2 regions of the Planococcus alkaliphilus genome follow, and region 2 is predicted to be linked to the other one. Evidence: riboswitches for the same ligand, from Rfam matches in the RefSeq annotation. Region 2 holds a riboswitch; the other holds the start of a gene.
The links. Region 2 has a riboswitch for S-adenosylmethionine ahead of AC2EXB_RS15885 (ISL3 family transposase). Riboswitches for the same ligand answer to the same signal wherever they lie in the genome.

Region 1 (7,850 bases), 430 kb from region 2:
AGCATAACCCCACCTGACCCCACTCGGATCGTATTCGTATGGCCTGCAATATGGCCAATTAATAAAGAAGTCGCAGAACTGCCGATTCCTGGCATATTGTGATGCTCAGCAAGCCAGTAACGGTTAAAGCCCCATTTCTCTACATGCTGGGCAAGTTCTACACTATTTGCAAAAGACTCAGCCGTTTCGCTGCCTTCATTGATCGGCGCTAAATCCAAAACGGATAAGGGAACATTTTCAAATTTCTTTTGATTCATCTGATCTTCACTCCTTGTCACTAATATTGTAGCGATTTTGCCAAATAAAGGCATGCAATCAGCTCAGACGAGAAAAGCGCAAGCGCCCATCTAGCCCCGACAGGCTTAAGGCAGAACACGCAGGAAATCCTGATTTCCGCAGTGGGCTGACTTAAGACCCCGAGGGGCTGGGCGCTGGAAACTGGACAACGAAAAGCGCAGGCAGCTCGCCAGCCGCGACAAGCTCAGGTCCCCCCGTATCCCCACGCTAATTTCTGCCACATAAAAAAGCCGACTCGGGATTTTTCGAGTCAGCTTTTGCTGGTTTCTGGGCGCAAAGCAATTACTTCCTGCAAAGAAGAAATAAACTTTACGGACAATAGCGATTGAAGATGATGAAGCTTTTTAGCATGAATCGGTTTCACTCCGCAAATAATGCTTTCTGTCCCCATCACGGAGATTGTCTGCAAAAGAGATTCTAAGCTGGTCAATCCCTGACTTGTAATTTTAGTCATTGCAGTAAAGTCCAGAATGACCATTTCCGCATCTACTTGATAAATATTTTCCAACAAGCGGGAACTGACGGCTTCCACTTTTTCTCTGGATAATTCCCCAAATAACGGTATTAAGAGCCGGTCCCTATCCAATTGGATGCAAGGAGCGGATAACTCTTGGACTTGCTGCAACAAGCCCGCAGTCCGTTCTTTTTCCAGAAATAAATCATAATCGGTTTCATTTAGACGGGAACGGAGCTGGCCAAGCTGCTGGATGACTCTCTCCATTTTACCGTCTTTAGGCACAAGTATTACAGATAAGCTAAATTGGCTGTCCCATTTTGCAAAAACATCTGCCAAAATCAGATTGCTTGGCTGGGCGATCACATTCAGTTCAAATTTTTCGACCACCGTTCCAGAAGCCAGCATCTTCTTTGCTTTGTTTGCACTCGCTTCATCCACAATTTCTAAGAATGACGAAATCTCGCCAAATAAACGCCGAGCTTCGTCGGAACAATTGACCACGGAGAGCTTTTCGTTTAACCGAAAAGCCGGGAGCGGCAATGCATCATATTGATATTCTGTATTCATCATCCGGCTCCTCTCCCGTTTTAATCCAGTGTTCCAGTTGCTCGAGGTCCTTCACTAAAATGGCGCCTTCATCAATCAGGATGCGGCTGCTTTCAAATGCAGCCGCTCGGCCACCGACGATGATTGCAGGAGCATGCGCCAGCTCTTTGAAACTTTTGATATAAGCTTTTAAAGTTGGCAGACGATAGACAAGCGCCGCTGATAAAGCGATGGTGTCTGGCTGCCAGCGATTGGCCGCTTCTATAGCATGGTCAAGCGGCATATTCGGCCCCAAATAATGGACAACCCAGTCGTTTTCACGGAAAAGGCTTGAGACCATCTTCAATCCGATATAATGTTCTTCACCCTCAGGCCCTAATACCATGACTTTCCGTTTTGAAGAATGCGTTTCTTCTCCACGCTTATCAATTATCGAAACGACAAAATCGCAAATCGCCGTAGCAAGATGTTCATCTGCCACTGAAATGGTATTCGTTTCCCATAACTCACCGATATGGTACATGGCAGGTGTTAATAGCTGATCAAAAAGTTTTTTCCGGTTATGGCTGTCGAGAAATTGCTGAACTTGCACCAGCGCTTCCCGGTCGTTGCCTTGTAAAAAAAGTTCGGCTAATTCGGTTGGTTGGATCATCTGATCAACCTCCCTTCTTCAAATTGCTGCCTTTCAACAAATCGATCGCCTCTTGAAGGCATTGTTGCATAAATTCTCTTTCTTTCAGTTCAACTTCTGCATCCAATAATCCAATGAGTCTTTCAAAATTATCTATGATCAAGTCTGACTCGATATTTCGGCTCGTTAATACCTTTTCCAGCCATAATGTATATTCAAGAAACACCTGTCTATCGTTCAAACCATACGCCGTCTCCAAATGGTCGAGATGATGCATATTGTCTTTTTCGGTATGGTCAAATCCGTGTTCTCCAAAACGATCCCATAGGGTTGGATATGCTTCATATATTTGAATCGCGATGCTTTTGGCAATTTGCTTCTTTAAATCTTGCTTCATTCTGCCACCACCTCATACTGATGGACTTTTGGCACTATGCCGGCAAGCGCTTTGTCCGGATAATGCTTTTCGAGATCATGGATTTCCTTGAACTCATTGCTTCTTACCCATTCCATGTAGGCCTCTTTTGAATGCCATTCCAAGTGGACAGTCAATTCATTGCGTTTCTTTGTATTCTGGATCAGCCGGAAAGAATGGAATCCAGGAGCTTTATCTACTCGTCTTGAACGTTTGCGATAAATATCAATGAGGTCCTGAGTCTTCTCTTCAGGCACCACAACAGTGGATGTCACAATATACATCAGATTACCCCTTTGAAATAAAGTGTTAATATCCATTATAACCTTTCGTCTTTCGAATTAAAAGAAATCGCCCATTTGCCTATAAAGCGTTTAAATCTTAAAACGTTTTTTCCATTTAAAAGAATATTTTCACAATTTCTCTTGCAGTTTCTGGTGAGATGGTTTAAGCTTGAAGACATCGCACCACCCATAACTTCATATTATTTATTTCTTATCAAGAGAGATGGAGGGATTTGGCCCTTTGATGTCTCAGCAACCAGCCTGACGAAGGCCACGGTGCTAATTCCAAAAGGCATATGCCTTAAAGATGAGAAGAACGCGTTCCCTATAAAACGGGGCTTTCTTCTTGCTGAAGAAAGCCCCGTTTTTCTATGCATTAACCAGAACCGTTCTCTACAACTAATAGGAGGTTTTCATGATGGCAAATCATTTAGAGACTCGTTTTATCCATTCAACTGGCGTAGACAAAGAAACAGGGGCAGTCAACGTCCCTATTTACTTGTCTTCCACTTATCATCAGCCCAATATCGATGAGTTCGGACCATTCGACTACAGCCGTTCAGGCAATCCAACGCGTCAAAAATTAGAGGAAACGATTGCGAAACTCGAAAACGGCACCCGTGGATTTGCCTTTTCTTCCGGCATGGCTGCGATCTCCTCTGCTTTCATGCTTTTATCTGCCGGAGACCATGTTCTCGTTTCTGAAGATGTCTACGGCGGAACTTATCGTTTCGTCACAGAAGTGCTGAATAAATTCAATATCGACTACACATTCGTCAATATGACCGATCTCAGTGAGATGGCCGCTGCCATCCGCGAAAATACAAAAGTCATCTATATTGAAACACCTTCTAACCCGGTGATGAACATCACAGATATTGAAATCGCAGCTAAACTTGCAAAAGCGAACGATTGTTTAACTTTTGTCGATAATACATTCATGACGCCTCTTTATCAAAACCCACTTGACCTTGGAGCAGACATCGTCTTGCATAGCGCTACAAAATTCCTTTCCGGCCATAGTGACATCATTGCCGGACTCGCTGTGACAAAAGACGAAGAGCTCGGCAGCCGGCTCGCTTTTATCCAAAACACATTCGGTTCGATTTTAGGGGCGCAAGATTCTTATTCACTTATCCAAGGCATTAAAACACTTGGTGCCCGTATGAAACAGTCGTCCGCATCAGCTCGAATTATTGCCGATTATTTGCATAGCCATCCCGTAGTAGAAGAAGTATATTACCCCGGTTTCCGTTTCCATCCGGGAAATCCGATACATGAACGCCAAGCACGTGGAGCAGGTGCAGTTCTGTCCCTGCGCCTCGCCGATAAAGCCGCAGCCAAAATTTTCGTCGACAGCTTGCAAATTCCGGTTTTCGCAGTATCGCTCGGGGCAGTTGAAACAATTCTTTCCTACCCAGCGACCATGTCTCATGCATCTATGCCAAAAGAACAGCGTGAGCAGCGAGGAATCACCGACGGTTTGCTGCGATTGTCCGTTGGTTTGGAATATGCTGATGACTTGCTCGAAGATCTCGAACAAGCATTAAAAAAAGTACGCGAAGCTAGCCTACAACCTGTATTAACTAAATAAAGCAAGATACGAACCCGGACAGACATCAAGTTTTCTCATGCTTCTACACAACCTAAAAAGCCGTTCACCTTTACAAAAGATGAACGGCTTTCTTCTATATATATTGTTATTCTCTCACAATCACTGCGGTTAAGTTTTCCGCGGTTTCATCAATCTGATTTGGGCAAGCAGCATAGTTGGCAACGCCTGTTTCGATTGCGGCAGCCGCTACCGCTTTGGCAACTGCTGTAGCCACGCGCAGATCAAAAGGAGCAGGAATGACATAATCCTCGTGGAGTTCATCTTCTTCAATCAAATCGGCAATGGCTTCAACCGCTGCAATTTTCATCGCATCATTGATTTCACTGGCTTGCACATCTAACGCCCCTCTGAATATGCCTGGGAAAGCTAATACATTATTCACTTGGTTTGGAAAATCCGACCGTCCTGTACCGATTACTTTGGCTCCTGCACGCTTAGCCTCATGCGGCAAGATTTCAGGATTCGGATTTGCCATCGCAAAAATAATAGGACCTTCCGCCATGGTTCTCACCATTTCTTCAGTTAATGCACCTTCTGCAGAAACGCCGATAAAAACATCCGCGCCAATAATGACCTCATGGAGCAAACCTGCCTTGCGTTCGGAGTTGGTCATCTCTGCAACTTCTTCTTTAAACGGGTTCATTCCATAAGCTCGGCCTTTGAAAATCGCACCTTTTGTGTCGCACATAATTACGTCGTTAAAGCCGAATTTATGAAGAAGCTTGACCACAGCAATCCCCGCAGCGCCTGCTCCGTTCACAACGACTCTCGTGTCGGCAATTTCTTTGCCGACCAATTTTAGCGCATTGACCAAGCCAGCTAAAGTAACAATGGCGGTTCCATGCTGATCGTCATGGAATACAGGAATATTCATCTCTTCTTTTAAGCGCTGTTCCACGATAAAGCAAGCCGGTGCTGAGATATCCTCCAAATTCACACCACCAAATCCAGGCTCCAATAATTTTACCGTCTGGATAATGGTTTCGGCATCTGTTGTTCCAAGGCAAATCGGAAAAGCATCCACTCCGGCAAACTCTTTAAAAAGCACAGCTTTTCCTTCCATGACAGGCAAGGCAGCTCCCGGACCAATATTTCCAAGTCCGAGTACAGCAGTGCCATCTGTGACAACGGCGACTGTATTGCCTTTCATCGTGTAGTCGTAGACTTTGGCCGGATCCTGCGCAATTTCCTTGCACGGTTCAGCCACTCCTGGAGAATAAGCGAGGCTTAAATCGCGTCCATTTTCTACTGCCACTTTTGACCGGACTTCCAACTTCCCTTTATGCTGCAGATGCAATTGCAAAGAGTCATTTCTCAGATTCGACATCGCTTCATCCCCTTCAATACATAATGGTTCATTATAGAGTGATTTCTGAAAATTGAAAGTATTTTTCGTAATATTCGGACTTTTGACTGAGAGTTTAAAAATTGAAAACGCTTTCTTTCCGGTATTTTGGATCACAAACAAAAAAGCCCCATTAGGAGCTTTTTAGCTTCATGTTAAGATTTTCATAAATGAAACGATTCATCGTAAATCGGTTTCATATGCAAATCGAATTTGCCTTTTACTTCCTCAATATCGTAAATGTTTCCGGGAACTTCACCTTTTTCGATTTTATCAATATGCGTCTTTACAAGATCGGCAAAATATTTTCCGCAAGCGACGTCATTGGGGTATTGCGCTTTTACTCTTTCCACAAGTTCTTCACTCATAATTTCCTTAAATGCATAATACAAGGCTGCATTTATAAGCGTCAATGAGTCTTTGCCCGCATACGAAACGAAATAATAATTGCCATACTGGTCTTTTAATAAATCCCTTTTCGCTACAACTTCCATTTCATCCACTCTCCTTATGTCCTTTGTGATTCCATACCCTTAGCCCTTCTTCAAAAAACGTTTACCCGGAGATTCTCAATCGGAGTAAGCTGTTCCTCCATAGAAAAAGCCAGTGGCACTTGCCACTGGCTCCTTTGTATTATTTACACGGAAATCAATCCGCCAAATAGTGAGATCAGCAGTAAACTGACCATCCCGACGGAAATGGCTGCGATAAATCCGATATAGAATGGCTTAATGCCCATTCCTTTAAATACTTTCAAATTCGTACCAAGCCCTACTGCTGCCATCGCTAGGCCGAGCATGTAAGTAGAACCGAACGAACTCCAAAAACTATAGAAACTTTCCCAAGTACCCGGATCCCATATTCCAAAAGCCGAGCCGGAAGAAGCCATTGTAGAATCACCGATTGTCCGCAACAATGACAAGAATAAAAATCCTAAAATAAACAATGGGAATAATTTATACCATTTCGGCAATTGGGCTGCCTGTCCATTTTCTTTGTTGTTCCGGTAGAACAAGAACGAAACAAACGGGATGACAGCGATGATGAACACATTGCGGGTCAGTTTGGTGATGGTTGCAACATCTACCACTGTTGATGAATTATATAATTGATCGTATATTAACGCTGCACCTGTGACTTGCGCAGTGTCATGGATAGCCGTTCCAAGGAATAACCCGGCTTTTATCGGCTCATCCGCGAAAAAAGCATTGGCCAAGTACGGATAAAAAAGCATACCAAGCAAACCAAAAATCGTGATATTGGCGACTGCATAAGAAATTTCATTTTCCTTCGCTTTAATGACGGGTGCTGTCGCCATAATGGCCGTAACGCCGCAAATCCCGGTGCCTGTAGCGATTAAAGTCCCTAATCGCTTGGATTGATTCATTTTTGCTGTAAAAAATAATGTGACAAAAAGTCCTACGGAAATACATGCCACAATGAGCGGCAATCCCCATGCCCCTAATTTTAAAGCTTCGGTCATGCTCAGACGCAAACCAAGCAAAATAATTCCCGCACGCAATGCATATTTAAGGGCAAAACTGATTCCTTTAGCAAATGCATCCGGCAAACCGATAAGATTGCGGATCAGGATTCCGAGAACGATGGCTACAAAAATGCCTGATATCGGGCTAGCACCGCCTTCCGGTAAAATTCCCGCAGCCTGCAATCCGATGCCAATCCAATCCGCACCGATGATTCCTGCCATCATGACAATAAAACAAAGCACTAAACCTGGAATCAGGCGGAGAATAGATGCTTTCTTACCATTTTCAACCATAATACTTCTGCTCCTCATCTCTAACTAGTCTTTTTCTATCGTAACATTTCCAAAGCATTTCTGGGAATGAACAGGCTTCTGAAGCACACCATGAAAAAAGAACAGGAATTTCTTCCTGTCCCACCTTTGAAATCCTACATTAATTAGCCAGCTTATTAATGATGAGCTGAAAATCATTGTCCATATTTTTAGGCATTTCTTCAACCACCCGGATATTAAATTTCATATCCTTGCTGAATGCAGACTGCAAGTTTTGATGAATCGTTTTGGAGAGTTCATTTGTATAGGTTTCCCCGGCTTCCACAAACACTTCAATCTCTTCCTTTTTATGCTGGACAAATTTCATTTTCTTTACGCTTTCCGAGAACTCATTGTCTGTTTCATTAAGCTGAGGCACTTGTACTTTTATATTATCCACTGTGCTCAAACAGCTTGAATCGTATTCTTTGCGGCATTCAATGATGGGCTGAGACAATCCGC
Region 2 (7,850 bases):
GTCTCCAGTCAACGCATGGCAGACAAGAACGGCAGGACCACCTTTTTTGCCGGACCATTCATAGGCAAGCACTGCATTCTCTAAGACTTCTCCAGATTCAAGAACCAAATTGCCGATGGATACACTAGTCATCCGCTTTCCCTCCTAGACGTTTTCGAGCACTGCCGATTTGATGGCCTGCTCAAGATCTGCGATTAAGTCTTCCGGATTTTCAAGGCCGACCGATAAACGGATCAATTCTTCCGTGACTCCTGCACCTTCCAATTCCTCTTTGTTCAATTGCTGGTGGGTAGTAGAGGCCGGATGGATGATCAACGATTTCGCATCGCCGACGTTTGCTACATGCGACCATAATCCGACGCCATCAATTACTTTCCGCCCAGCTTCACGGCCGCCTTTGACGCCAAAGTTCACGATGGATCCGTAGCCGTCTTTCAAGTATTTTTGCGCCAGCTGATGGGACGGGTGATTTTCAAAACCGATGTAGTTCACCCATTCGACTTGCGGATGCTGCTGAAGATATTCAGCGACTAACCGTGCATTGCTATTGTGGCGTGGAATCCGCAAATGCAGTGTTTCTAAGCCTTGCAGGAATGCATGGGCACTGTCCGGACTTAGCGACGGACCAAAATCGCGCAGCAATTGGACACGCAGTTTAGTCGCAAATGAAGCTCCTTCTGCGTCTATGCCATAGCGGATGCCGTGGTAGCTTTCATCCGGCTCTGTGTAGTTCGGGAATTTCGGATTGTTCCAGTTGAACTTGCCTCCGTCCACCACAACTCCGCCAATGGTCGTCCCATGCCCGCCAATCCATTTCGTCGCTGAATGGATGACGACATCTGCACCGAAAGCGATGGGGTTGCTACCGTACGGGGAGGCAAATGTATTATCGATCAATAAAGGAATTTGGTTTTCGTGTGCAATTTCTGCTACTTTTTCAACATCAAACACATTCAAACTTGGATTTCCGATGATTTCTCCAAAGATTGCTTTTGTTTTATCCGTGATGGCTGCACGGAAGTTTTCGGGATCTGTTCCGTCCGCAAATCTCACCTTGATTCCGTAACGCGGAAGTGTGTTGGAGAACAAACTGACAGTACCGCCGTAAAGATTGCTGTCTGCCAAAATTTCATCCCCCGCCTCGGCAACGTTTAAAATAGAGAATGCAATGGCTGCCATTCCGGAAGACAAGGCGACAGCTGCAGTGCCTCCTTCCAGCAAAGCTACACGCTGTTCAAAAACATCAACCGTCGGATTCATGATGCGGGAATAGATATTTCCAGTCTCTTTTAATCCGAATAAGTTTTGGGCATGCTCCGTACTTTTAAATACATAAGAAGTTGTTTTATGAATGGCAACTCCTCTTGCTCCTGTTGTTGGATCCGGCTCTTGGCCACCGTGCAATAAAAGCGTTTCTGGTTTAAAATTTGTCATTTCTTATTCCTCCTAGTTTTTATTGATGAAAACCGAAGACGAGGAGGGAACAGAAAAAAGCCCTCTTCGTTAAGAAGAGGGCCGTCATATACGGAAATACCTCCTCTCATCTGCCAGATCGTTGCCGATCTGTAGGATTTAGCACCTTTCCAAGCAATTGCTTGGTGGTTGCCGGGCATCATAGGGCCTATTCCCTCCGCCTCTCTTGATAAGAGTATTCAGATTTAGTTTTTCATCTTGTTTAGCAGTATAAAAACATCGCTTTCATTTGTCAAGTGGATAATTCAAAAAATTTTGAAACCTCCCCTTCCCCTAAAACGTTTAATACATATAGAGGAGATGATTTCATGATTCTTTGGTTTTTATGCACTTTTATTATTGGTTATTTACTCGGTTCACTCCACGGATCCTCCATCGCACAACTGATTTCAGGCACGAATGTCAAAAAAGAAGGGGTGAAAAATTCAGGCGCTTCCAATGCGGCCATTGTTCTTGGATGGAAATTCGGCGCACTTGTCGCTTTGATTGATATTTCCAAAGGGATTGTCGCTGTCTTGGGGCTAAGAATTCTTTTAGGCCAATTCAACTTATCAAGTGAATTGGAATGGACAATGCTCTTTGTGATCAGTGCGGCTGTCGTCATCGGCCATAATTTCCCTTTCTATATGAACTTTGACGGCGGAAAAGGCACAGCGTCCATTATCGGCGTTATGCTTGCACTGGATTGGAAATTGGGGCTTGCCGGCGGATTGCTCCTGGTCGCTTGCGCTTTAGCAACGGATTATTTGGTTGTGGGCGTTCTCGTTCTGTATGGCATGCTGTTTGCCATCGCTTATTTCCCGGCGGAAGGCAGTTGGCCGCTTCTCACTGCCTTCGGTCTTTTTGCAATGGCGTTCTGGAAACACATTGAAAATATTAAACGAATTAAAAACGGAACGGAAAACAAGGTTTCTTCTGTCTTCCGCAAGAAAGCGGGGCCTGCGTGAAAGCAGGCTTTTCATTTCCCATTTTTTTATTTTAAAAAAGTTTCTTGACTTTTCCGCATTGACGCACTAAAGTAGAAATTACAAATCGAATAGTTACATCACTTTCTTATCCAGAGAAACCGAGGGACAGGCCCTATGACGTTTCGGCAGCGGATTCGCTTTAAGCGAAAACTGTGCTAATTCCTGCAAATGCATGTATGTGCATTTGGAAGATGAGAATTGAGATGGTTTCATTCCGGAGCCCTCTTTTTTCTTATGGACAAGAAAAAAGAGGGCTCTTTTTGTTTTATTTTTTGGTTCTACACTAATTGTTGGGGTGTTGAAACAATTCGGCCCAAAAAAAGACACGCAATCTCCAAATTCTTTTATACTTGAAATGTCGAATAACAAGTAAAGAAGAGGAGATGCGTGCACTTGAATTTTACCATGAAATTTCCCGGATTAGAAGATGTGAAAATCATGAAGATGGAACAAGTGGAGGACCGGGTGGCCCTGCATGTGGAGTTGGAAGTGAAGGCACACCGTTGCCCGCGTTGCCAGGAGAAGACCCGGCGTGTCCACGATTACCGGATCCAAAAGATCAAACACCTGAAATGGTTTGAACGCCAGACTTACCTTTTCTATAAGAAGAGACGCTACGTATGCGGGGCGTGCGGCAAGAAATTCGCCGAACAGAATTCATTCATCGGCCGCTATCAACGGTTCTCAAAAGAGTGGAACCAAGCGGTTCATGTGCGCAGCGTCAAGGCGAAAACGTTCAAGGAAGTGGCCGGACAATACGGCGCTTCCGCTTCGACCATCGTTCGGCGTTTCGATCTGGTGGCGCTCCAGGAAGTTACTGAAACCGCAAAATTACCGCGTGTGATCGCCATCGACGAATACAAAGGCGACACCCGCGAAGGAAAGTACCAACTGATTATCGCCGATGGCGAAACGAGAGAACCGATCGATATCCTGCCCAACCGGAAAAAAGAGACGATCAAACAGTATCTCCAACAGCACGGAGCTGCGGTGGAAATCGTCGTCATGGACATGAGCCATTCCTTTAAAGCCGCGGTCAAAAAAGCACTCGGCAAACCGGTGATCATCGCCGATCGCTTCCACTTCTGCCGGTACATTTACTGGGCGCTGGACGCGGTCCGCAGACGCGTGCAGAAAAGTTGGAACGACTATGACCGCAAAAAAGGCAAACGGATGCGCTACGTCTTTTACAAAAACAGTGAGAAGTTAACCGAAAAGGACCGTTGGTACTTGAAGCGGTATCTTGAAATGGATGAGGAGCTCAAACGAGCTTACGAACTGAAGGAAGCGTATTGCAGGTGGTTTCAGGCAAGCAAAAAAAGAGATCCCGAGGAAATCCTCAAGACCAAAGAAGCGTTGCTGGAATTTTATCGGCTGGTGGAACAAGCGGGCATTCCCGAGTTCCAGAAAGCCATGGGCACCTTCCGAAACTGGCAGACGGAAATCTTGAACAGCTTCTCGTTCAAGTATTCCAATGGTTTCTTGGAAGGCATCAATAACCTGACAAAAGTGATTAAGCGGAACGCGTTCGGCTTTCAGAATTTCGAACGCGCCCGCGCCAAAATACTACTGACACACAAGTATAAGAATATGGGAGTTCACGTTGGTTAGAGTGAGGAAGATTTCACCTCACCCCAACATTTGACGGAGAACCTATTTTTTACAGGTTTGTACATATTCGATCCATACAGCATGAGGAGGCTATTTGAATGATTCAATTTGAGGGGGTTACGAAAACCTACCATTCCGGCAAACAGGAAATCCACGCTTTGAACGGCATCGATCTGACTGTTGAAACCGGAGAAATCTATGGCGTCATCGGCTTTAGCGGCGCCGGCAAGAGTTCACTGATCCGGACGGTCAACTTACTGGAACGCCCCACGAACGGACGGGTGCTCATCCATGACAAGGACATTTCCACTCTTACTAGCAAAGACATCCGGGATACCCGAAAAGACATCGGGATGATTTTCCAGCATTTCAATCTATTGAATTCGAAAACGGTATTCCATAATGTCGCGATGCCGCTGATTCTGGCAAAAACACCGAAAAACAAAATTAAAGAACAGGTGAAAAACCTTCTTGAATTTGTAGGCCTGGCAGACCAGGCAGAAAAATATCCGGACCAGCTTTCAGGCGGACAAAAGCAGCGGATCGGGATTGCCCGGGCACTGGCGACTAACCCTTCTGTCCTGCTATGCGACGAAGCAACATCTGCACTTGATCCCCAGACGACTCAGTCCATTCTGGATTTATTGCGGCGCATCAATCGTGAATACAATATCACGATCCTATTAATCACTCATGAGATGGGCGTCATCCGGGAGATTTGCGATAAAGTAGCGGTCCTCGAAGCTGGAAAAGTCATCGAACAAGGTTCCGTATACGAAGTTTTTACAAATCCGAAGCAGCCGACGACTCAGCGTTTTGTCCGTTCGGTCATGAACGATGAACTGCCGGAATCCTTGTTGACAAAAATTCAGGATCCGACGCAGAACCATTCCATCTACCGCGTCCAGTTTACAGGAACTTCGGTCGGACAGCCGCTCATGTCCCGAGTATCGCGTGAATTCAATCTTGACCTCAATGTGCTTTTCGGAAATATCACGGAATTGCAAGGCGAACCTTACGGCAACCTGATCGTTGAGTTTTCAGGAAGTTTAAGCGAAATTCAACGCGCGCTGACTGCGATCCGCAGCGACTCGGTCAAAGTCGAGGAGGTAAAAAATTATGCTAGTTGATAACGAACAGATTTTAGAAGCTCTCTGGGAAACGGTTTATATGACCGGCGCTTCGTTCTTATTCTCAATCATTATCGGTTTCCCGCTTGGCATCTTGCTAGTCGTAACAAGAAAAGGCCATTTACTGGCAAATGAACCCATTTCAAAAGTATTGAACGTCATCATTAATATTTTCCGTTCAGTCCCTTTCATCATTTTGATGGTGGCTATCATTCCGCTTACCCGGTTGATTGTCGGTACATCCATCGGCACTGCCGCTGCCATCGTCCCGCTTGTCTTCTATGCAGGACCATACATTGCAAGACTTATTGAAAACTCATTGCTCGAAGTCGACAAAGGCGTCATCGAAGCCGCACAGGCAATGGGTGCAACGCCGGGCCAAATTATTTTCCGTTTCCTCATCCCGGAAGCTTTAAGTTCATTGGTCCTCGCTTTAACGATTGCGATTGTCGGATTGATCGGTGCATCTGCAATGGCGGGGGCTATCGGGGGCGGCGGCCTTGGAGACTTGGCCATTACTTACGGCTACCAGCGCTTCGACACAGTCGTCATGCTGATTACCGTTGCTATACTCGTTATTCTTGTTCAAGGCGTTCAGTCTGCCGGCAACTTGCTATCTAAGAAAGTACGAAGAAGTTAACTATATTAAGTTGAAGAAAAGAATCCCTTATAAAAGTCGCTCGGCGCTTTGGGGAAGCTATCACAATAAGCCTGGCTGGAGAACGCCAGTCTTATTGCTAACGCTACCCCGGAGGCGCGCCGGCGCTAAGAGAGTTCTTGATATGGAGCAAAACAGCGGAGACTCCTGCGGCTTAGCGATTCGACCGATACACCGCAGGAAGCGAAGCGGACGAGGAGGATTGGGCGGGAGCCCGCTGGAAAGCGCAGCTATTTTGCGGAATATCAGTTAGTGGATTCTTTAGCTCTACTTATATACAAATAATTTATTGGAGGAATACATCATGAAAAAAATTACATTGACGGTTTTATTCGCATTATTGGCTTTAGTCCTTGCGGCTTGCGGCGATGATGCTTCAGGAGAAGAAGGAAACAGAAAAGTGACGCTAGGCATTAGCGGATCCGATACATCCATTTGGGATTTTGTCGCGGAAAAAGCAGAAAAAGAAGGCATTGACCTTGAAATCATTACGTTCTCTGATTACGTAGCGCCAAACCTGGCACTTGCTGAAGGCGAGCTTGACTTAAACGCATTCCAGACCATTTCTTATTTCGACGAGTTTGTCGCAGAACACAATATCGACATCGTGCCGATCGGTTCAACCGTAATCGCACCGATGGGCCTCTACTCCGACAAATACGAATCCATTGATGAACTTCCGGACGGATCACAAATTGCAGTGCCGAACGAAGCGACAAATATGGGACGTGCACTGCTATTGCTCCAAGAAGCAGGTTTGATCAAATTATCCGACGATGCAGGATTGACTGGGACAGCAGACGATATTATCGAAAACCCGAAAAACATTGAAATCATGCCGATGGTTTCAGGGCACACGCCGCGTGCAATGCCGGATGTTGCCGGTTCAATCATCAATAACGGCGTCGCAGTTGATGCTGGCTTGAACCCGACAGAAGATCCAATCGCTGCAGAAAGCGATACAGCTACACCTTACATCAACCTGATTGCAGCAAGTGCTGAAAATGCCGAAGACGAAGACTTCTTGAAAATCGTCGAACTTTACCAACAAGACGACACAGCTGACTTCATCGTCGAACATACAAAAGGCGCATCAATCCCAACATTCATCCCAGTAGAAGAACTAGTGGATTATCAATAAGAAAAGCGGAAAGAGCCGGTTAGCTTCGACAGGCATAAGACGGACCGCGAGGAGGCTGTTGCCGCCGCAGCAGGCTGGCTTATGACCCGAGAAGCTGGCTCTTGCAGCTGGACAATAAGAAAAGCGGAAAGAGCCGACTATAAACCAAAAACTAAGGAGGAATTTCAATGACAGCAATCAAAGAAGCAGCTCAAACCATTTCCCAATCAATCGAATCGAATCGCGGGGTTTACATCGAAACCAGCCAAGCAATCCATGCAAAACCGGAAATCGGCAATGAAGAATTCTTCGCAAGTGCCACATTGGTGCAACTGCTTGAAGGGGCCGGATTTACTGTTGAAACCGGCGTCGCTGGCCATGAAACGGCATTCTTTGCCAGCAAAGAAAGTGCATTGCCGGGACCAACTATCGCTTACCTGGCAGAATACGATGCACTTCCCGGAATCGGCCATGCCTGCGGACACAACATTATTGGGACAACAAGCGTCGCTGCTGCGATTGCTTTAGCTGAAACCCTCCCAACAACAGGCGGCCGCGTAGTGGTGCTTGGTACACCCGCAGAAGAAGGCGGCCCGAATGGCAGCGCTAAAGGCAGTTTTGTGAAGCATGGTTTCCTTGAAGGCGTTGATGCAGCGCTGATGATCCATCCATCTGGAAAAACGGCCGTTACTGGCCCTTCCCTCGCGGTCGATCCATTGGAATTCCATTTTTATGGAAAACCGGCGCATGCAGCCGGATCTCCTGAAGAAGGAATTAACGCACTTGACGCTGTGCTCCAGCTTTTCAACAGCATCAATGCACTTCGCCAGCAATTGCCGTCAGATGCCCGTGTCCATGGCATTATCACCCACGGCGGCGATGCGCCGAAC

Region 1: another riboswitch for S-adenosylmethionine. It lies ahead of AC2EXB_RS13980 (aminotransferase class I/II-fold pyridoxal phosphate-dependent enzyme); the one in region 2 lies ahead of AC2EXB_RS15885 (ISL3 family transposase).

The regions. Positions count from the first base shown of each region.
Region 1 is NZ_CM168060.1:2,618,494-2,626,343, forward strand. It holds gene AC2EXB_RS13955 (LLM class flavin-dependent oxidoreductase) at 1-257, opposite strand, end outside; gene AC2EXB_RS13960 (STAS domain-containing protein) at 548-1,324, opposite strand; gene AC2EXB_RS13965 (cobalamin B12-binding domain-containing protein) at 1,299-1,952, opposite strand; gene AC2EXB_RS13970 (hypothetical protein) at 1,957-2,328, opposite strand; gene AC2EXB_RS13975 (antibiotic biosynthesis monooxygenase family protein) at 2,325-2,630, opposite strand; SAM riboswitch class I at 2,839-2,944, shown strand; gene AC2EXB_RS13980 (aminotransferase class I/II-fold pyridoxal phosphate-dependent enzyme) at 3,049-4,224, shown strand; gene ystJ (NADP-dependent malic enzyme) at 4,331-5,572, opposite strand; gene AC2EXB_RS13990 (hypothetical protein) at 5,755-6,084, opposite strand; gene AC2EXB_RS13995 (YeiH family protein) at 6,228-7,370, opposite strand; gene AC2EXB_RS14000 (phenylacetate--CoA ligase family protein) at 7,510-7,850, opposite strand, start outside.
Region 2 is NZ_CM168060.1:3,048,661-3,056,510, forward strand. It holds gene metX (homoserine O-acetyltransferase MetX) at 1-132, opposite strand, end outside; gene AC2EXB_RS15875 (O-acetylhomoserine aminocarboxypropyltransferase/cysteine synthase family protein) at 145-1,434, opposite strand; SAM riboswitch class I at 1,538-1,649, opposite strand; gene AC2EXB_RS15880 (glycerol-3-phosphate acyltransferase) at 1,782-2,420, shown strand; SAM riboswitch class I at 2,524-2,639, shown strand; gene AC2EXB_RS15885 (ISL3 family transposase) at 2,829-4,052, shown strand; gene AC2EXB_RS15890 (methionine ABC transporter ATP-binding protein) at 4,151-5,182, shown strand; gene AC2EXB_RS15895 (methionine ABC transporter permease) at 5,172-5,822, shown strand; gene AC2EXB_RS15900 (MetQ/NlpA family ABC transporter substrate-binding protein) at 6,145-6,981, shown strand; gene AC2EXB_RS15905 (M20 family metallopeptidase) at 7,149-7,850, shown strand, end outside.